One region of the Streptomyces sp. NPDC059900 genome, then DNA from elsewhere that is predicted to be linked to it. Evidence: riboswitches for the same ligand, from Rfam matches in the RefSeq annotation. Region 1 holds a riboswitch; each other region holds the start of a gene.

Region 1 (5,624 bases):
TCGGTCGACGAGAACGGCGTCGAGCGCAAGGTGTCCGGTTCGCAGAAGCTGCGGGCCAAGCTCTCCAAGGGCTACTACGGGGAGGACAACCAGATCCCCAAGCCCACCACCGAGGAGTACAAGGAGATCACCAGCGGCCACGGCCACCACTGATCGACTGAAGCTCTGACGACAAGGTCGCCACGGCAAGAGCCCCGTCCCGTGCATCCAGTGCATGGACGGGGCTCTTTGCCGTCCTGCGGGCTGGATAAGGTGTTCCTGTCCTATGGCTGAACGAACCCAGGAGCGGCAGATGAGCGCTGTGACCCCCGCAGGAGGCAACACCGCGGCGGCCCGTTCCTGGCCCGGTGTACTGAACGGGCTGCTCGAAGGGCGCGACCAGAGCGCGGCGGACACGGCCTGGGCGATGGACCGCATCATGCGGGGCGAGGCGACCGACGCGCAGATCGCGGGCTTCATGGTCGCGCTGCGGGCCAAGGGCGAGACCGTGGAGGAGATCTCCGGCCTCGTCCAGACGATGTACGAGCACGCCAATGTCATCGAGGTGCCGGGGCAGACCGTCGACATCGTCGGCACCGGTGGTGACGGCGCCAAGACCGTCAACATCTCCACGATGTCCGCGATCGTGGCCGCCGGCGCGGGTGCGAAGGTCGTCAAGCACGGCAACCGCGCCGCCTCCAGCGCGTCGGGCGCCTCCGACGTCCTGGAGAAGCTCGGGGTGAACCTGGAGCTGCCGCTGAAGCGGGTCGTGGAGGTGGCCGACGAAGCCGGGATCACGTTCTGCTTCGCCGTGAAGTTCCACCCGGCGCTGCGGCACGCCGGCGCGGCGCGCAGCCAGCTGGGCATCAGGACCGTCTTCAACGCCCTGGGGCCGCTCACCAACCCGGCCAGGGTGCGGGCCCAGGCGGTCGGTGTCGCCGACGCGCGGATGGCGCCGATCGTGGCGGGGGTCTTCGCCGAGCGCGGGCACTCCTCCCTCGTCTTCCGCGGTGACGACGGGCTCGACGAGCTGACGACCACCTCGACCTCGCGGGTCTGGGTCGTACGGGACGGCGCCGTGCGCGAGGAGCCCTTCGACCCGCGGGACGTCGGCATCGACCTCGTCCCCGTCGAGGCCCTGCGGGGCGCCGACGCCTCGTACAACGCCGAGGTCGCGCTGCGGCTCCTGGACGGCGAGAGCGGTCCCGTGCGGGACGCCGTGCTGCTCAACACGGCGGCGGCCCTGGTGGCCCGTACGCCGGGCGAGGGGGCCCTCGTGGAGCAGATCGGCGCCGGTATCGCGCAGGCCGCCGAGTCGATCGACTCCGGGGCCGCGAAGAAGGCCCTGGAGCGCTGGGTGGCGGCCAGCAACAGGTGAGTGTGGCGCACACCGCAGTCCGGATGCCGGACTGCGGTGTGCACCGGGAAGATCGTGTGGCAGGATGCTGCACAGGTCATGAGTGACAGCGATTAAGCCCCGGCTCGCTGTCCGGCAACCCTCCGTCCGTGGCGGGGTGCCCCGGGTGAAGACCAGGCCGTACGCAGCAAGGCGTATGGCAAGCGCGGACCCCTGCGAACACCCTGGGGTCCTGGTCCTCAAGGGAGCAGTCTCGTGAGCAAGCGAATGCGATAGGGCCTCCGGCCCCGTTCGCAGTACCCCCTCCGCCCGGCCAAGAGCGCCGCGCGTCGAGGCAACACCCGTACGCGGAGCAGCAGTTGTGCTGCCGCACGGGATCTTACGCAGCTGTTCCGTCTTGCTCGCAGGGAGATTTCGCCATGTCCGCACGCCCCGCCACCGCCACCGCCGAGCTGACCGCCACCGCCGAGGTCACCGCCACCGAGTCCGCAGACCCCTGCTGTGCCGCCCCGCTGCCCGTCCTCGGCCGTGACGTCACCGTGCCGCTCGTCACCGGCGGCGAGGTGACCTACGCGGCGCTCGACTACGCGGCGAGCGCCCCGGCACTCCAGCGGGTGTGGGACGACGTGGCCGCGTACGCGCCGTACTACGGCAGCGTGCACCGCGGTGCCGGGTACCTCTCGCAGCTCTCCACCGACCTCTTCGAGAACAGCCGGGTCACCGTCGCCGAGTTCCTCGGCTGCCGCGAGAGCGACCAGGTCGTCTTCACGCGTTCGACCACCGACTCGCTGAATCTCCTGGCCGCGGCGCTGCCCGCCGACTGCCAGGTCTTCGTCTTCGAGACCGAGCACCACGCATCGCTGCTGCCCTGGCGCGACGCCCGCGTGACGTACCTGAACGCGCCGCGCACCGCCGGGCAGGCCGTCGAGACCCTGGAGCGCGCCCTCGCCGACCGCGACCCCTACGGGCCCGCCCTGGTCTGCGTGACCGGCGCCTCGAACGTCACCGGTGAGCTGTGGCCGGTCAGGGAGCTCGCCGCCGCCGCCCACGCGCACGGTGCTCGCATCGTCCTGGACGCCGCGCAGCTCGCGCCCCACCACCCCGTCTCGATCAGCGAGCTCGACGTCGACTGGGTCGCCTTCTCCGGCCACAAGCTGTACGCGCCCTTCGGCTCCGGCGTCCTCGCGGGCCGCTCCGACTGGCTCCAGGCGGCCGAGCCCTACCTCGCGGGCGGCGGCGCCTCGCGCAAGGTCGCGCGGCGCCCCAAGGAAGCAGGCGGCGGCGTGGACGTCGAGTGGCACGACACCGCCGCGCGGCACGAGGCCGGTTCGCCGAACGTCATCGGCGTGTACTCGATCGCCTCCGCCTGCAAGGCGCTGACCGAGGCCGGCTTCGACGCGCTCGTCGCCCGTGAGAACCAGCTCATCGCCAAGGTGCGCGAGGGCCTGGCCGAGGTGCCCGCCGTCAAGGTGCTCTCGCTCTTCGGCGACGACGCGCCGCGCGTCGGCGTCATCTCCTTCGTCGTCGACGGCTGGAACAGCTCGCACTTCGCCGCCGCGCTCTCCGCCGAGTACGGCATCGGCGTACGCGACGGCCTGTTCTGCGCCCACCCGCTGGTGCGCACCCTGCTCGGCAGCGACCCGCAGACCCAGGGGGAGTGCGGTGCCCCCGAGGCCGCGCCCGGCGAGAAGTCCCTGAACGCGATCCGGGTCAGCTTCGGCGCGGGCACCCCCGACGAGCACGTGGAGCGCTTCGTGCGCGCCGTCAAGGAGCTGGTGGCGGACGGCGCGCGCTGGAACTACCGCACCGAGGACGGGCGCTGCGTGCCGGACACCAACGCCGCCTGAGCCTTGCTCGTCCTGCCCTCCCGTCCTTTCAGACGTGCCCCCAGAACGATCATCCGCAGCGCACGCTCGGTCGCGTCGGTGAGGAACTCGCCGCCCCGCCCCAGCGCCTCGGTCAGCGAGACCGGCGCGGGCAGGATCGAGCTGTAGGCGTCCACGCCCACCGCCCGTACGTGGTGGGCACCCTGGCCGATCGTGCCCGCGAGGACCAGGACGGGACGGCCGAACCGCTTGGCGCGCCGGGCCACTTCGGCGGGGACCTTGCCGCGCGGCGTCTGGTGGTCGAGGGCGCCCTCGGCGGTGATGACCAGGTCGGCGCGGGCAAGGCGCGCGTCCAGGTCCAGGTGGCCGAGCAGGACGTCGAAGCGGGGCAGGAGCCGGGCGCCGAGCGCCGCGAGACCGGCTCCCAGGCCTCCGGACGCGCCGGTTCCGGGGCCGAGGGCGAGGTCCGTCGTGGCGCGCAGGTCGCGGGTCAGGACGTGTGCCCAGCGGTCGAGAGCCGCCGCGAGCTGTTCGACCTGCGCGGCAGTGGCGCCCTTCTGCGGTCCGAAGACGCGGGCCACGCCGCGCTCGCCGGTCAGGACGTTGAAGGGGTTGCAGGCGACGCGGATCTCGGCGTCCTTCAGGCGCGGGTCAAGGCCCGAGGGGTCGATGCGGCTCAGGCGGGTCAGCTCCCGGCCGCCGCGCGGGAGTTCCCAGCCGTCCGCGTCCAGGAGCCGGGCGCCGAGCGCTTGCAGGGCCCCCGCGCCGCCGTCCGACGTGCCGGAGTCCCCGCAGCCCACCAGGACGCGGCGGGCGCCCGCGTCCAGCGCGGCGCCGATCAGCTCGCCGACGCCGTACGTCGTGGTGGCACCGGGGTCGCGCAGATCGCGGGGGACCAGCGAGAGTCCGGCCACTGCGGCCATCTCGACGACCGCCGTGCCGTCCGGCAGGAGCGCGAAGTGCGTGCCGATCCGCTGCCCGACGGGGCCGGTGGCGGGCAGCGCGACCAGGCGCCCTCCGCCGGTGGCGGCCAGGGCTCGGGCGGTGCCTTCGCCGCCGTCCACCAGGGGGATCAGATCGGTGTCGGCGTGCGGGACGACACGGCGTACTCCTTCGGCGATCGCCTCGGCCGCGGACTGCGCGGACAGGGACTCCTTGAAGCCGCTGGGGGCGATGGCGAAACGGGTCAGCATGGGGTCTCCAGTGCGGGCGGGATCAGCGGACGGGCACGCCGAGCAGCGGCCAGAGCGTGACGGCGAAGAGCAGGACGAGGGCGGCGGTCAGGGGTGCCAGGACCGCGGAGAGGCGCAGCAGGTCGCGCGGGGTGTAGGTGGGGGTGCCGGGGATGTCGGCGAAGAGCGTGACGGGCTTCGCGGACGCGGGCAGGGTGTGGCAGAAGCCGGCGGCGGCCGTGGAGGCCAGGGCCGCCGCGACCGGGTTGACGCCCGCGCCGACCGCCGCCGCGACGACCAGCGGGACCAGGACGGACGAGCGGGCCGAGCGGGACTGGAGGACCAGGTGCGCGGCCGTGCTGACCGCCACGACGAGGGCAAGGAAGAGCCAGGGCGGCACATCGAGGGGAACCCCGCCCACCAGCCACTTCGCCGCCCCCGAATCGGCGAGCGCGACGCCCATCGCCATCGTCGCCGCCATGAAGAGCAGCAGCGCCCACGGCACGGTCTTGAGCGCGTCCTTCAGACGTACGGTGCCCAGGGCGGGGGAGGAGGCGACGACCGCGCCGATCAGCGCGACCACCGCGGGCGGCACCTGGTGAAGGGGCTCGCTGCACCAGAGTGCGACGACCGTGGCCAGGAGGAGGGCGCAGCGGGTCTCGGCTGGCTCCCAGGCTCCGGAGACCGGCTGCTCGCTGTGCTCCTGGAGTTGCTCGACGGTGATGTGGACGGGGCCCTTGCGGTCCGCCCGCCGCGTCGTCGTCAGGAGGACGGCCTCCGCCGCCAGGTGGGAGGAGGCGATGGCGAGCGGCAGGCCGAGCAGCATCCACTGGGTGAAGCCGATCCGGTCCCCGGTGGCCTCCCACAGCACGGACACCGTGATCAGATGTGCGCCCGCGCCGATCAGAGTGGCGACCGCGGACAGAAGGATCACGGTCGGAAACAGCAGCGCCAGCATCACGACCAGTCGCTTCCGGTCTGCGAGGACCTTGGCGAGCGCGAGGAAGACGGGCAGGGCGAGCGCGGCGCGGCCCGACGTGGCGGGTACCGCGAACGCCGTCACGACCAGGGCGGCCGTGGTCAGATGCGTCAACTGCCGTACGGTGCGTGCCCCGCTGACGAGGAAGGCCGCCGCCCGGCCCGCGAGACCGCTGCGGGCGACCGCGGCAGCCAGCACGAAGGCGCAGATGAGCAGCCAGACCGTCTCGTCGCCGAGGGTGCCGAAGAGCGTGTCGCTGCTGATCACCCCGGTCGCGGTGAGCGCGAGCCCGGCGCCGAGCGCGATGTACG
Region 2 (7,534 bases), on a different contig from region 1:
GCTCGAATCGCTCGTCGAGATCGGGCTCGGCTATCTGAGCCTGGACCGCACATCGGGCTCGCTCTCCGGCGGCGAGGCCCAGCGCGTGAAGATGGTGCGCCATCTCGGCTCCAGCATCACCGACGTGACGTACGTCTTCGACGAGCCGACCATCGGCCTGCACCCGCACGACATCCGGCGCATGAACGACCTGCTGCTGCGGCTGCGCGACAAGGGCAACACGGTGCTCGTCGTCGAGCACAAGCCCGAGGTCATCGCGATCGCCGACCACGTGGTGGACCTCGGTCCCGCGGCCGGCACGGCGGGCGGGCAGATCTGCTTCACCGGCGACGTGGCGGGGCTGCGCGCGTCGGGCACGCTGACCGGGCGGCATCTGGAACACCGGGCCCGGCTGCGCGAGCAGGTGCGCGTGCCCAAGGGGCAGCTGTCCATCCAGGGCGCCGACCGGCACAACCTCAAGGACGTCGAGGTCGACATCCCGCTCGGGGTGCTCGCCGTGGTCACCGGCGTCGCGGGCTCCGGCAAGAGCTCGCTGATCCACGGCTACCTCTCCGGGCAGGAGGGCGTGGTGGTCGCCGACCAGTCGCCGATCCGCGGCTCGCGCCGCTCGAACCCGGCGACCTACACCGGTCTGCTCGGCCCGATCCGCACCGCGTTCGCCAAGGCCAACGGCGTCAAGGCGGCCCTGTTCAGCGCGAACTCCGATGGCGCCTGCCCCAAGTGCAACGGCATCGGGCTCATCTACACCGACCTGGCGATGATGCCCGGGGTGGCGTCCGTCTGCGAGGCGTGCGCGGGCGAGCGGTTCACCGCCGAGGTCCTCGCCTACCGGCTGCGCGGCAAGAACATCAGCGAGGTCCTCGGCATGTCCGTCGCCGAGGCACTCGATTTCTTCCCCACGGGCCAGGCGCACGCCGTCCTCGGCCGTCTCGGCGATGTCGGGCTCGGCTATCTGCGGCTCGGCCAGCCCCTGAACACCCTCTCCGGCGGCGAGCGCCAGCGCCTCAAGCTCGCCATCCACATGGCGGAGAAGTCCTCGACGTACGTCCTGGACGAACCGACGACCGGACTGCACCTGGCCGACGTGGACAAGCTGCTCGCGCTGCTCGACCGGCTCGTGGACGACGGCAACTCGGTGGTCGTCATCGAGCACCACCAGGCGGTGATGGCGCACGCCGACTGGATCATCGACCTGGGGCCCGGCGGCGGGCACGACGGCGGGCAGGTGGTGTTCACCGGCACGCCCGCGACCCTGGTGACCGAGGGGGAGACCGTGACGGCGCGGCATCTGCGGGAGTACGTCGGCGGCTGAGGCCGGGCCGGAGCCGTAAGGCGATCGTGCTCGGGCACGGTGTCCGCGTAGGGTGCGTGAATGAGCATGCTGGATGACGCCCGCGCGGGCATGAACCCCGAGATCCGACCCCAGGACGACCTGTTCGGCCACGTCAACGGTCACTGGCTTGAGACCGAGCCGATCCCCGAGGATCGCTCGAGCTGGGGCCCCTTCGTGCAGTTGGTCGACACGGCCGAGGAACAAGTGAAGGTGATCATCCAGGAGCTGGCGTCGGACGGCGCCGGCTCGGATGACGCGCGCAAGATCGCCACGCTGTACGCCTCGTTCATGGACGAGGAGACGATCGCCGCCCGCGGGCTCGCCCCGGCGCAGCCCCTGATCGACGCCGTCGCGGGACTGCGGGACACCCGGCAGCTCGCGGCGTTCCTCGGCCGCTTCGAGCGGACCGGCGGCTCCGGTCTGTTCGGTTCCTACATCGACTCGGACGACCGCAACTCCGACCGCTACCTCTTCAACGTCCTCCAGGGCGGGATCGGCCTGCCCGACGAGTCGTACTACCGCGAAGAGAAGTTCGCCGAGATCCGCGAGAAGTACCTCGCCTACCTCACCGAGCTGCTCACGCTGGGCGAGCACGCCTCGCCCGCCGAGGCCGCGCAGACGGTTCTCGCCCTGGAGACCCGCCTCGCCGCGGGCCACTGGGAGCGGGCCGAGACGCGCGACGTGCAGAAGACCTACAACCTCCTCACCCTGCACGAACTGACCACCCTGGCCCCGCACTTCGACTGGCGCGGCTACGCCGAGGGGCTCGGCGGCTCGGAAGCCACCATCGCCGAGACGTGCGTCCGCCAGCCGTCCTTCTTCCGTCACCTGTCCGCGGTCCTTGACGAGGTGCCGATCGAGCAGTGGCGCGACTGGGCGCTGGTGCGGGTCCTGCGTTCGTGCGCGCCCTACCTCACGGACGCGTTCGTGCGGAACAACTTCGAGTTCTACGGCCGCACCCTCAACGGCACCCCCGAGCTGCGCGCCCGGTGGAAGCGGGCGGTCGCGTTCGTCGAGGGCTCCATCGGCGAGGCCGTCGGCAAGGAGTACGTGGCGCGGCACTTCCCGCCGAGCTCCAAGGCGATGATGGACGACCTCGTCGCCAACCTCCTGGAGGCCTACCGCCAGTCGATCGCCCGCCTGGACTGGATGACGGACGAGACGAAGGAGCGCGCCTACGAGAAGCTCGCCACCTTCCGCCCCAAGATCGGCTACCCCGACACCTTCCGCGACTACTCGGCTCTTGAGGTCACCGAGGGCGACCTGCTCGGCAACGCGCAGGCGGCGGACGCCTTCGAGTCCGACCGGCAGCTCGCCAAGATCGGCGCGCCGGTCGACCGCGACGAGTGGTTCATGCTGCCGCAGACCGTCAACGCCTACTACAACCCGGGCACCAACGAGATCTGCTTCCCCGCGGGCATCCTGCAGAAGCCGTTCTTCTCGCCCGACGCCGACCCGGCCGAGAACTACGGCGGCATCGGCTCGGTCATCGGCCACGAGATCGGCCACGGCTTCGACGACCAGGGCGCGCAGTACGACGGTGCGGGCAACCTCAACGACTGGTGGACCGCGGCCGACAAGACCGCGTTCGAGGCGAAGTCGAAGGCGCTGGTCAAGCAGTACGACGCCTTCTCGCCGCGCAACCTGCCGGACGAGTTCGTCAACGGCTCGCTGACGGTCGGCGAGAACATCGGCGACCTGGGCGGTCTGACCATCGGGCACACCGCGTACCGCATCGCGCTCGACGGCGCCGCGATGCCCACGAGCGGCGGCCTGACCGGCTCGCAGCGGCTCTTCATGAGCTGGGCCTACTGCTGGCGCACCAAGCGCCGCAAGGAGCAGGAGCAGCAGTACCTCACCATCGACCCGCACTCGCCGCCCGAGTTCCGCGCCAACATCGTGCGCAACCTCGAAGAGTTCCACGAGGCGTTCGAGACGGCGGAGGGCGACGGTCTCTGGCTGGACCGCGAGGAGCGCGTCCGGATCTGGTGAGCATCCGGGAGTGAAGTCCGGGCCTGGTCGCGGCAGTGTGCCGCGACCGGGCCCGATCCGCTTGGGCCCCGTCAGCCGGAGCGGGGGTGGTTGGCGCGGAAGGCCGGGATGTCGTGCAGGCGGCGGGCGTAGGAGCGGAGGCGGGGGTAGGCGTGCACGGCCTCGTTTTCGGCTGCGGTGAGGTGGACCAGCTGTGCCCACAAGTGCACGTCCGCCGCCGTCAGTTCGTCGCCCACGACGTAGCGGCGCGAGGCAAGACGGCGGTCGAGGCGGTCCAGTGTCGCGGGGGTGAGCGGATCGGCGAGGAAGTCGTGCCAGGTGTCGATCCGGGCGGCCAGGGACGGCGGTCGCAGGAGGCGGCGCGGGCCGTTCCCGTTCCCGTGCGCGGCGAGGCGGCAGGCGAGGTCGCGCAGGATGTCCGGCGTGTGATTGCTGACGACGTGTCCGCTCCACCGGTCGCACAGGGCGGGAACGGTCAGCGGGCCGTGGAAGTGGTACTCGGTGGCCTCGTAGAAGCGGTGCAGGTCGTCGAGTGCGGCGGTGGTGTCCGTGGTCTCCGGGGCCAGGAGCGTCGTGGTGACCGACTCCCTGAGCCCGAGCAGGTCGAGGGTGACCGAGACGCGCAGCGAGCGGGGACATCCGGCCGAGAGATACAGGTGGTATCGGTGGGGCGCCGGATAGAAGCCGCCGGCCAGGTCCGCGCCGATACGGCTGCGGATCGGGGCGGGACACGTGCCGTGCGGGGAGCGCGACGTCTCCGGGACGGGGCGGCGGGGACGGTGCGACGTGATCTCGGGCATGGCTCTCCAGGCAGGTGAGGGGGGCGCCGCCCGGGTGCTTGCCGACGGTGGCGCGGTGGGGGAGAGGGGCAGGCGTAGCCGCGGAGGGCTGCGGCAGGGGGCGCGTTTCCGCTGCGCGCACGTCCCGCGCACCGGGTACGCCATGTACGTCTCGTATGTGCGGGGACGTCAGGCAGCTGGAACCGAGGCGCTGCACACGCGCAGCAGGTCGATGTGCAGACGTCTGGTCAGAATGCGGGGGCGGGGACGGGGCGCGGACAGGAGAGGCCGCTGCATGCCCTTCCTCTCGCCGAACGCCCTGAACATGTGCACCAGCCCTGCCGTCGGGGCCCGTTGAGCCGGGTCGTGACCGTCTCCGGCAGTCTGGGTCCGGGCGTCCGGTGCGTCAAGAAGGCCCGGGAACTCGCCGCCGGGAAGCGGAACAGAAGCAGGGGCCCGGCGGTTGTGCCTGAGAAGGACGCACACCGAGGCACGTACTCAGCTGTGAGCACGCCCATGATCCACGGGCATTGCGCACCGCCCCGGCCTCACGTAACGTCCCGAGCAGGTTACGAGTGTCAGCGTCAAGCCCTGGCTTGCTGACCGGCAACCCTCCCACGCGGCGGGGTGCTCCAGGTGAGGACCAGGCGGACCCGCTCAGGGCTCCGCAAGCGCGAGACGGCGAGGCCCCTGGCCCGCCGGGCCGAAAGGGTGGAGGTGGGGGACGTGTCGGTGATGCTGCCCGTGCTGCCCGCCGCGCCCGCGTCGGCGTCCGTGTCGGCAGCCCCGCGCGTCAAGGTGATCGCCCCGCGCCCACAGGTCCACCTGTACTCCCGACCGCACATCGATCTGCAGCGCGTCGCCGGCGCGCTCTGTCGTTCCTGACCCGTCACCCCGCCGCCGCACCCTCGGAGCCGAGGGGCCGGTGATCTCGTACGGTCGATCAGGAAGGCACACCTTTCGTGTCGTCATCATCAGCGCTGCCCCATTCATCCGCTCAATCCGTTTCCTCCTCTCCCTCCGGCGCCCCGCTGCACCTGGCCGTCGCACTCGACGGCGCGGGCTGGCACCCGGCCGCCTGGCGTGAACCGGTCGCCCGGCCGGGGGAGTTGCTCACCGCCCGGTACTGGACCGATCTGATCACCGAGGCCGAACGCGGCCTGCTCGACTTCGTGACCATCGAGGACGCGCTCGGGCTCCAGTCCTCGCACTTCACCGAATCCGACGGACGCACGGACCAGGTGCGAGGGCGCCTCGACGCGGTCCTCATCGCCGCCCGTGTCGCCCCGCTGACCAGCCACATCGGCCTCGTGCCGACCGTGGTGACCACCCACACGGAGCCCTTCCACATATCCAAGGCGATCGCCACGCTCGACTACGTGAGCGCGGGCCGCGCGGGCCTGCGGGTGCAGGTGTCCGCACGCCGCAACGACGCCGCGCACTTCGGGCGCCGCACGTTTCCCGCCCTCGACGGCGTCGGGGACCTCGGCAGAGCGGACGTACGTGAGCTGACCCTCGACCTCTTCGACGAGGTGGCCGACTACGTCGAAGTCGTGCGCCGCCTCTGGGACAGCTGGGAGGACGACGCGGAGATCCGGGACGTCGCCACCGGCCGCTTCATCGACCGCGAAAAGCTGCACTACGTCGACTTCGAGGGCAAGCACTTCAGCGTCAAGGGCCCCTCGATCACCCCCCGGCCGCCGCAGGGCAGGCCCCTTGTCGGCGCGCTCGCCCACGAGGGCCCGACCGACGCCCCCTTCCGGCTCCTCGGCCGCTCCGCCGACATCGGATTTGTCACCCCGCGCGACGCGGCGCACGCACGCGCCATCGTCACCGCGGTCCGTGCCGAGCAGGACGAGGCCGGGCGCACCGCCGAGCCCCTGAACCTCTTCGGCGACCTGGTGGTGTTCCTCGACGACGACCCGGCCGCCGCCGCGGCCCGCCGCGAGCGCCTTGACGCCCTCGCCGGTCACCCGTACACCAGCGACGCACACGTCTTCACCGGCACACCCGCTCAACTGGCCGACCTGCTTGACGAGTTGCAGCAATCCGGTCTCGCCGGTTTCCGGCTGCGGCCCGCCGTCGCCGGTCACGACCTCCCGGCGATCACCCGGGGCCTGGTGCCCGAACTCCAGCGCCGCGGCGCCTTCCGGCACGCGTACGAGGCCGGCACCCTGCGCGGCCTGCTCGGCCTCGCCCGCCCCGCAAGCCGCTACGCCGCCACCGCCTGAGCCGGAAGGAACCCGACATGAGCAAGTCACCGGACAAGCCGCTCAAGCAGATCCACCTCGCGGCGCACTTCCCCGGCGTCAACAACACCACCGTATGGAGCGACCCCGAAGCCGGGAGCCACATCGAGTTCAGCTCCTTCGCGCACTTCGCCCGCACCGCCGAGCGCGCCAAATTCGACTTCCTGTTCCTCGCCGAGGGTTTGCGCCTGCGTGAACAGGGCGGCGAAATCTACGACTTGGACGTCGTCGGACGGCCCGACACCTTCACCGTCCTCACCGCGCTCGCCGCCGTCACCGAACGCCTCGGCCTGACCGGCACCATCAACTCCACCTTCAACGAGCCGTACGAGGTGGCCCGCCAGTTCGCCAGCCTCGACCACCTCTCCGGCGGGCGCGCCGCCTGGAACGTCGTGACCTCCTGGGACGCCTTCACCGGCGAGAACTTCCGGCGCGGCGGATTCCTGCCGCAGGAGGAGCGGTACTCCAGGGCGAAGGAATTCCTCGCCACGGCGAACGAACTCTTCGACTCCTGGCGGGGTGACGAGATCGCCGCCGACCGGGAGAGCGGCACTTTCCTGCGCGACGCCAAGGCGGGCGCCTTCGTCCACCAGGGGCAGCACTTCGACATCCAGGGGCAGTTCAACGTCCCGCGCAGCCCGCAGGGCCGACCCGTCATCTTCCAGGCCGGTGACTCCGAGGAGGGGCGCGAGTTCGCGGCCGAGGGCGCCGACGCGATCTTCAGCCGGTACAGCACGCTCAAGGAAGGCCAGGCGTTCTACACGGACGTCAAGGGACGCCTCGCGCGCTACGGCCGCACCCACGACCAGCTGCTCATCCTGCCCGCCGCGACCTTCGTCCTCGGGGACACGGACGCCGATGCGGAGGAACTCTCCCGCGAGGTGCGGCGCAAGCAGGTCAGCGGCGCAACGGCGATCAAGCATCTGGAGTTCGTCTGGAACCGCGACCTGTCCGCGTACGACCCGGACGGACCGCTGCCCGGCATCGACCCCGACCTCGGCGAGCACACCGTCGCCCGCGGGCGCGCCCAGGTACGGATGTACCGCGACCCGCTGGCCACCGCGCGCGAATGGCGTGAGCTCGCGGCCGCGAACAAGTGGTCCATCCGTGACCTCGTCATCGAGACCGGCAACCGCCAGTCCTTCGTCGGCTCCCCGGCCACCGTCGCCGAGACGATCAAC
Region 3 (7,534 bases), on a different contig from region 1:
CGGCGCCCACGGCGTGTGCGAGAAGTGGCCGATGCGCAGGTCGGGGCGCAGCTCGCGCAGCATCCCCGGCACCAGGGCCAGGTGGTAGTCCTGGACGAGGACCGCAGCGCCCCCGGCCGCGCTCTCGGCGAGCGCCTCGGCGAAGGCGCGGTTGTAGGTCTCGTACGACGCCCACTGTGCGCGGAACTCCGGGCCGAAGGCCGGTTCGAGCGGCGTCTGGTACAGCATGTGGTGGACGAACCACAGGACCGAGTTCGCGATTCCGTTGTACGCGTCGGCGTGCACCCCCTCGTGCGAACCCGCGTCGATGTCGAGCATCCGCACGCCGGGCTCGCCGACCCCGCGCCGCACGGCCTCCCGGTCGCCGTCGCCCAGTGCCGCGCACACCCACAGCGCGGCCTCGGAGTCGCCGATCGCGCTGAGCCCGGAGACGAGTCCGCCGCCGCCCCGCTTGGCCGTCAGCTCCCCGTTCTCCTCCAGGGCGTACGAGACGGGGCCGCGGTTGGACGCGACGAGGACCTGGGCTGCGGCGTGCTCGGAGACCATGTGCGCAACCTAGCCCTTCCGGGAAGGGCTCAAACGTACGGCCGGACCGCGATGACCCGGCCGTATACGTTCAGGGACAAGGGCCTAGTTCCGTCTGCTCCGTGCCGCCGCCACCGCGAGCGCGCCCAGGACGCACAGGGAGATCGCGAGGCCCGCGTACAGCATCGTGTCCGAGTTGCTGCCGCTGTCGGCCAGCTGTCCGCGGCCGCTGTGCTGCTCGTCCGCGGGGGTGAGTTCGATGCGGTCGACGGTCCTGGTGTTCGCGTACGACGATGCGCCGTGACGCACCTCCGCGGCCGGGGCGGCGGAGGCAGGCGCGGCCGCGGCGCCGAGCAGTCCTGCCATGAGGCCGACCGTGGCCATGGTCATGCGACCGTTGCGTCGCGCGCTTCCCACTGCATGTCTTTGCCACATAAGTGGGGAATGTAGACAAAATGCCCGGCGATGAGTGGTTACGCCACGCGGCGTGCCGTGTACTCCGCGACGCCGGACATCGGCGGGCGCTCCTCCGTGTCGACCGAATGGGTCCGCGGCTCGAACCCCTGCTCGCCCCGTTCGAACTGTATGAGCTCGGGGCGTACGAGATGGCCGCGCGCCAGGCGCAGCTGTGCCGTCCGGTAGATCGCCGCGGCCATCCGGCCGAGCGCCTGCCCGTCCTGGTGGCGGTGCTTGCGCACCCCGACGTCGACCTGCGCGAGCGCGTCGAGGCCCACGGTGTGCAGCGCGTCGACGAGCAGCCCGAGCTCCACGCCGTACCCGACGGGGAACGGCAACCGCTCAAGGAGGGACCGGCGCGCCGCGTACTCCCCGCCCAGCGGCTGCACGAATCCGGCGAGTTGGGGCCAGTGCATGTTGAGCAGCGGGCGCGCCATCAGCTCGGTGACCCGGCCGCCCTGGTCGTCGGTCCCGGCCAGCGGGCGGTCGTACATCGCCTTCACGAAGTCCACGTCGGGCTCGGTCAGGAGCGGGCCCACGATCCCCGTCACGAAGTCCGCCGAGAACTCCCTCAGGTCCGCGTCGACGAACGCGACGATGTCGCCGCCGGTCACCAGGAGCGAGCGCCACAGGACCTCGCCCTTGCCGGGCACGGCCGGGATGCGCGGCAGGATCTCGTCCCGGTGCACGACCCGCGCGCCCGCCGCCCCGGCGACCTCGGCCGTGCGGTCGGCGGAGCCGGAGTCGATCACCACGAGTTCGTCGACGAGGGCGGCCTTCTCGACCAGCTCGCGGCGGATCTCGGCGACGATCTCGCCGACCGTCGCCTCCTCGTCGAGCGCGGGCAGGACGACACTCACCGAGGCTCCCGACGCCCGTTTGGCGGCGACGAGCGCGCTGAGCGGGCGGTCGGCAACAGACCAGGAACGCCTGGTCAGCCAGCGCTCGGCCTCTTCCAGCACGGGGGGCTCCTCCTGTGTGTGGCCTACATGTGATCCATCTCGCGGTTCGGACGACTATCTCAAGGGTCCAGGCCGTCGGTTACAGTCTTGAACAACGCCGATGACCATCGCATGCCGGGGTCATCGCGCAACAAATGCCCCGGGCCCCTGAAGCCCGGCGCCATACCGCTCATCCAGAGGGGCAGAGGGATACGGCCCGTTGAAGCCCCGGCAACCATCCCGCCGACCGCGCACGCGAGGTCTCGGTGGGGAAGGTGCCAATTCCGTCTCGCGGCGAGATGCGTCGCGAGGAAGATGAGGAGAAAGGGCCTCGCCTCCATGGCTGCGCAGACTGTCGCAACGAACGACACCACCCCCTCCACCACGACGTCCACGGGTTCTGTGGACCTCGGCCCCGCGTCCGGCCTCTCCTGCCGCGAGTGCGGCGAGCTCTACCCGCTCGGCCCGATCTTCGCCTGCCAGGCCTGTTTCGGCCCGCTCGAAGTCGCGTACGACCTGCCGACCGGTGACCCCGAGGCGCTGCGCAAGCAGATCGAGTCCGGCCCGGACAACATCTGGCGCTACGCCCCGCTCCTTCCCGTCCCGGCGGACGTCGCCGAGAAGCCCAACATCAACCCCGGTTGGACCAAGCTCGTCAAGGCCGACAACCTCGCCCGCGAGCTCGGCGTCGAGCAGGGCAAGCTGTTCGTCAAGGACGACTCCGGCAACCCGACGCACTCCTTCAAGGACCGCGTCGTGGCGCAGGCCATCGAGGCCGCCCGCGCCTTCGGCTTCACCACGCTCTCCTGCTCCTCCACCGGCAACCTCGCGGGCGCCGTCGGTGCCGCCGCGGCCCGCGCCGGCTTCCGTTCCTGCGTGTTCATCCCGCACGACCTGGAGCAGGGCAAGGTCGTCATGGCCGCGGTGTACGGCGGCGAGCTCGTCGGCATCGAGGGCAACTACGACGACGTGAACCGCTTCTGCTCCGAGCTCATCGGCGACCCGCTGGGCGAGGGCTGGGGCTTCGTGAACGTGAACCTGCGGCCGTACTACGGCGAGGGTTCCAAGACCCTCGCGTACGAGATCTGCGAGCAGCTGGGGTGGGTCCTTCCCGACCAGCTGGTCATCCCGATCGCCTCCGGATCGCAGCTCACGAAGATCGACAAGGGCCTCAAGGAGCTCATCAAGCTCGGGCTCGTCGAGGACAAGCCCTACAAGATCTTCGGAGCGCAGGCCGAGGGGTGCTCGCCGGTGTCCACCGCCTTCAAGGCCGGGCACGACGTCGTGCGCCCGCAGAAGCCGGACACCATCGCCAAGTCGCTCGCCATCGGCAACCCCGCCGACGGGCCGTACGTCCTGGACATCGCGCGCCGTACGGGCGGTGCGGTGGAGGACGTGAACGACGAGCAGGTCGTCGACGCGATCAAGCTGCTCGCGCGGACCGAGGGCATCTTCGCGGAGACCGCGGGCGGTGTGACGGTGGGCGTCACGAAGAAGCTGATCGAGGCCGGTCTCATCGACCCGGCGCTCACCACCGTGGTGCTGAACACCGGTGATGGCCTCAAGACCCTGGACGCTGTTGCCGAGACCTCTCAGGCGACCGCGACGATCAAGCCCAACCTTGACGCGTTTCGCGCCGCGGGTCTTGCCGGTTAACCGCCGCAGGGCCTGAGCCTTCCTCCGTCTGCGGACCGTCGTGGCTGGTCGCGCAGTTCCCCGCGCCCCTGACGGGGCGCCCCACGCCCCCGAACTACCGAGGTGATCCCCATGAGCGTGAACGTTCGTATCCCCACCATTCTCCGCACCTACACCGGCGGTCAGTCCGAGGTCGCCGCCGAGGGGGCGAACCTCTCCGAGGTCATTGCCGACCTGGAGAAGAACCACGCCGGTATCGCGGCCCGCGTCCTGGACGACCAGGGCAAGCTGCGGCGCTTCGTGAACGTCTACGTGAACGACGACGACGTCCGCTTCGAGCAGGGTCTGGAGACCGCGACGCCGGACGGCGCCGGCATCTCGATCATTCCCGCCGTCGCCGGTGGTTGATTCTTTAAAGAAATACCCTGCGTAATCGGCTTTGCCCCCTCCGCGAGAGAAGTGGAGGGGGCAATTCCATGTGGTTGAGCACGGTACAGTTGGGAAGCGAGCTTCCCCGTTTGTGCCGAGCGCATATACGAAGTCGCCCTGAGGGCGACAAGAAGCAGCCAAAGTGCACTGCCCATTTGCCCCTCTCGTGGCATTTGTCCGGCCCGACTTGCCCTGAACTCCGGTAAATCCTCCGCATATTTCCGATCAGGCGTGCCCAGAATTCTCGTCTGATTGACCTGTTGCAGAGGGCAGTTGGACAGATACATTCAGCCGCGGTCGACGCGTTCCGGCGCACGCCTCCACAACCCATTGGGGGGGTGAGGTCTGACCCGGGTCCGCGAAGTGCGGGTCCGTGCAAGGGCCAGTAATAGGGGAGTTAGGCATGGCTCAGGGCACCGTCAAGTGGTTCAACGCGGAGAAGGGGTACGGCTTCATCGCGGTCGACGGTGGTGCGGATGTATTCGTCCACTACAGCGCGATCCAGATGGACGGCTACCGCACCCTTGAAGAAGGTCAGCGAGTTGAGTTCGAGATCTCGCAGGGCCAGAAGGGTCCGCAGGCGGACATGGTCAAGCTCGCCGTCTGATCTCGGCGCGATCGACCAGTGACTTAGCGAGTGACGAGGGGCCCGTATCCCGACAGGGGTACGGGCCCCTCGTGCGTCCGGGCGTGTGCGCCGCACCGCGCCCTGGACGCGCGCCCCCTCCGTACGTCCGGGATCCACTAGAGGCGCTTGCACTCGCAGGGGTCGAGTGCTAATCATTGGGCTTAGCACTCTCCGAGTGAGAGTGACAGAACTTGGATCGGGTCGGTGAGGCCCGCAGGCCGGGTGGGGCAAGGAACCACAAGGCTTGCAGGCCGTCCGTCGCGGGCACCGATGCGATCCGGAGCATGCCACCCCTGTCCGGGAGGACCACTTCACATGGCCAAGATCATCGCGTTCGACGAGGAGGCACGGCGCGGCCTCGAGCGCGGCATGAACCAGCTCGCCGACGCCGTCAAGGTGACCCTGGGCCCCAAGGGTCGCAACGTCGTCCTCGAGAAGAAGTGGGGTGCCCCCACGATCACCAACGATGGTGTTTCCATCGCCAAGGAGATCGAGCTCGAGGACCCGTACGAGAAGATCGGCGCCGAGCTGGTCAAGGAGGTCGCGAAGAAGACGGACGACGTCGCCGGTGACGGCACGACGACCGCGACCGTCCTGGCGCAGGCGCTGGTCCGCGAGGGCCTGCGCAACGTAGCCGCCGGTGCCAACCCGATGGCCCTCAAGCGCGGCATCGAGAAGGCCGTCGAGGCCGTCTCGGGCGCCCTGCTCGAGCAGGCCAAGGACGTGGAGACCAAGGAGCAGATCGCTTCGACCGCCTCCATCTCCGCCGCCGACACCCAGATCGGCGAGCTCATCGCCGAGGCCATGGACAAGGTCGGCAAGGAAGGCGTCATCACCGTCGAGGAGTCGCAGACCTTCGGGCTCGAGCTTGAGCTCACCGAGGGCATGCGCTTCGACAAGGGCTACATCTCGGCGTACTTCGCCACGGACATGGAGCGTATGGAGGCGTCGCTCGACGACCCGTACATCCTGATCGTGAACTCGAAGATCTCGAACGTGAAGGACCTCCTTCCGCTCCTCGAGAAGGTCATGCAGTCCGGCAAGCCGCTGCTGATCATCGCCGAGGACGTCGAGGGCGAGGCCCTGTCGACCCTGGTCGTCAACAAGATCCGTGGCACCTTCAAGTCCGTCGCCGTCAAGGCGCCCGGCTTCGGTGACCGCCGCAAGGCCATGCTCGGCGACATCGCCATCCTCACCGGTGGCACCGTCATCTCCGAGGAGGTCGGCCTCAAGCTGGAGAACGCCGGTCTCGACCTGCTCGGCCGCGCCCGCAAGGTCGTCATCACCAAGGACGAGACCACGATCGTCGACGGCTCCGGCGAGAGCGACCAGGTCCAGGGTCGCGTCAACCAGATCCGCGCCGAGATCGAGAACTCGGACAGCGACTACGACCGCGAGAAGCTGCAGGAGCGCCTGGCGAAGCTCGCCGGCGGTGTTGCGGTCATCAAGGCCGGTGCCGCGACCGAGGTCGAGCTCAAGGAGCGCAAGCACCGCATCGAGGACGCCGTTCGCAACGCGAAGGCGGCCGTCGAAGAGGGCATCGTCGCCGGTGGTGGCGTGGCGCTGCTGCAGGCCGCCGCCGTCTTCGAGAAGCTGGAGCTCGAGGGTGACGAGGCGACCGGCGCCAACGCCGTGAAGCTCGCCCTGGAGGCCCCGCTCAAGCAGATCGCCGTCAACGGCGGCCTTGAGGGCGGCGTCGTCGTCGAGAAGGTCCGCAACCTCACCGTCGGCCACGGCCTGAACGCCGCGACCGGTGAGTACGTCGACATGATCGCCGAGGGCATCCTCGACCCGGCGAAGGTCACGCGCTCTGCCCTGCAGAACGCCGCGTCCATCGCCGCGCTGTTCCTCACCACCGAGGCCGTCATCGCCGACAAGCCGGAGAAGGCGGGCGCTGCCCCGGCCGGCGGCGGCATGCCGGGCGGTGACATGGACTTCTGATCGACCTCTGGTTGATCGACGTCCCGTACGTACCGAGGGCGGCACTCCTTCTCACGAAGGGGTGCCGCCCTCGGGCGTTGCCAGGGCATAGGCGATGCCCTCGTCGATGCCGGTCTCCAGGCCTTTGCGGAAGGCGGCCTCGTACGCCAGGTCGCCGATGGTGTCGCGGACCCGGCGCTCGCAGGCCCGGCGGGCGGTCACGAGGTCCAGATTTCCCAGCTGAGCGACGCCGACGGAGCGCCACAGCACATCGGAGATCCCGAGCAGCCGCGCGGTCTGCTCGGGGTCGTCCATGGCCGAGGTCAGCATGTCGACGCTCAGGGCGGCACCGAGGATGTCGTGGAGCCGCCATTTGATCGCCAGGCCGTCGCGGGCGTGCCGCACCGCCGAGGACGGGTCGCCGTTGCCGAGAGCGGTTCCGGCCAGCAGGTAGAAGGCGAAACTGCGCATCCACTGCTCGCCGTGCCGCTCGCACTCCTCGTGCAGGGTGGCGGCGGCCACGGCGGCCCGGTCGAAGTCGCCGAGACGGAGATGGGCGAAGGTCACGGTGGAGAGCAGGAGGAGTTTGACGGCGGGTGAACCGCCGCCGCAGCCGGGCGAACCGGCCGCTGGTGCGACAACGCCGAGCGCATGCGCCGACCGGCCGCTCAGCGTCAGCCAGGTCCCTTCGAGGTAGCGGGCGGCGTCGACCGCCGCCGGATCGCCGAGCCGGTCCGCCAGCGGATTGCAGAGGTCCACCAGCCGGCCGGTGGTTTCGAGGTCGCCCTGCGTGAAGGCCACCACGCCCTGGGTCCACAGGGCCCAGAAGCGTTCCGGCCCGGGGCCGGGTCCCGGGCCGGGACAAGGGGACTTGGCGAGGGCACGGTCCAGGTAGTGGCGGCCTTCGCGCTGGAAGCCGCAGCAGAACCAGAAGAACCACAGACTGCCGGTCATCTCCAGGCTGTCGCGCGGGTCCGCGTCGGCCAGGCAGCTCTCGAGG

Evidence for each region. A riboswitch is a leader RNA that binds a small molecule or an ion and turns the genes downstream of it on or off. The one in region 1 is predicted to bind S-adenosylmethionine.
Region 2: another riboswitch for S-adenosylmethionine. It lies ahead of ACQKIP_RS27515 (LLM class flavin-dependent oxidoreductase); the one in region 1 lies ahead of ACQKIP_RS36690 (aminotransferase class V-fold PLP-dependent enzyme).
Region 3: another riboswitch for S-adenosylmethionine. It lies ahead of thrC (threonine synthase); the one in region 1 lies ahead of ACQKIP_RS36690 (aminotransferase class V-fold PLP-dependent enzyme).

Annotation. Positions count from the first base shown of each region.
Region 1 covers NZ_JBNNJZ010000478.1:565-6,188, forward strand. Annotated here, with positions in the region: partial or broken gene ACQKIP_RS36680 (ubiquinol-cytochrome c reductase cytochrome b subunit) at 1-153, shown strand, start outside; gene trpD (anthranilate phosphoribosyltransferase) at 293-1,357, shown strand; SAM riboswitch class IV at 1,432-1,548, shown strand; gene ACQKIP_RS36690 (aminotransferase class V-fold PLP-dependent enzyme) at 1,756-3,183, shown strand; gene ACQKIP_RS36695 (glycerate kinase family protein) at 3,135-4,355, opposite strand; gene ACQKIP_RS36700 (SLC13 family permease) at 4,378-5,624, opposite strand, start outside.
Region 2 covers NZ_JBNNJZ010000256.1:133-7,666, reverse strand. Annotated here, with positions in the region: gene ACQKIP_RS27535 (excinuclease ABC subunit UvrA) at 1-1,312, shown strand, start outside; gene ACQKIP_RS27530 (M13 family metallopeptidase) at 1,373-3,325, shown strand; gene ACQKIP_RS27525 (glutathione S-transferase C-terminal domain-containing protein) at 3,397-4,125, opposite strand; SAM riboswitch class IV at 4,672-4,784, shown strand; gene ACQKIP_RS27520 (putative leader peptide) at 4,741-4,989, shown strand; gene ACQKIP_RS27515 (LLM class flavin-dependent oxidoreductase) at 5,085-6,335, shown strand; partial or broken gene ACQKIP_RS27510 (NtaA/DmoA family FMN-dependent monooxygenase) at 6,353-7,534, shown strand, end outside.
Region 3 covers NZ_JBNNJZ010000096.1:12,053-19,586, forward strand. Annotated here, with positions in the region: gene ACQKIP_RS16295 (alpha,alpha-trehalose-phosphate synthase (UDP-forming)) at 1-546, opposite strand, end outside; gene ACQKIP_RS16300 (hypothetical protein) at 631-915, opposite strand; gene ACQKIP_RS16305 (glucosyl-3-phosphoglycerate synthase) at 999-1,943, opposite strand; SAM riboswitch class I at 2,110-2,244, shown strand; gene thrC (threonine synthase) at 2,262-3,578, shown strand; gene ACQKIP_RS16315 (MoaD/ThiS family protein) at 3,690-3,965, shown strand; gene ACQKIP_RS16320 (cold-shock protein) at 4,390-4,593, shown strand; gene groL (chaperonin GroEL) at 4,930-6,555, shown strand; gene ACQKIP_RS16330 (ATP-binding protein) at 6,607-7,534, opposite strand, start outside.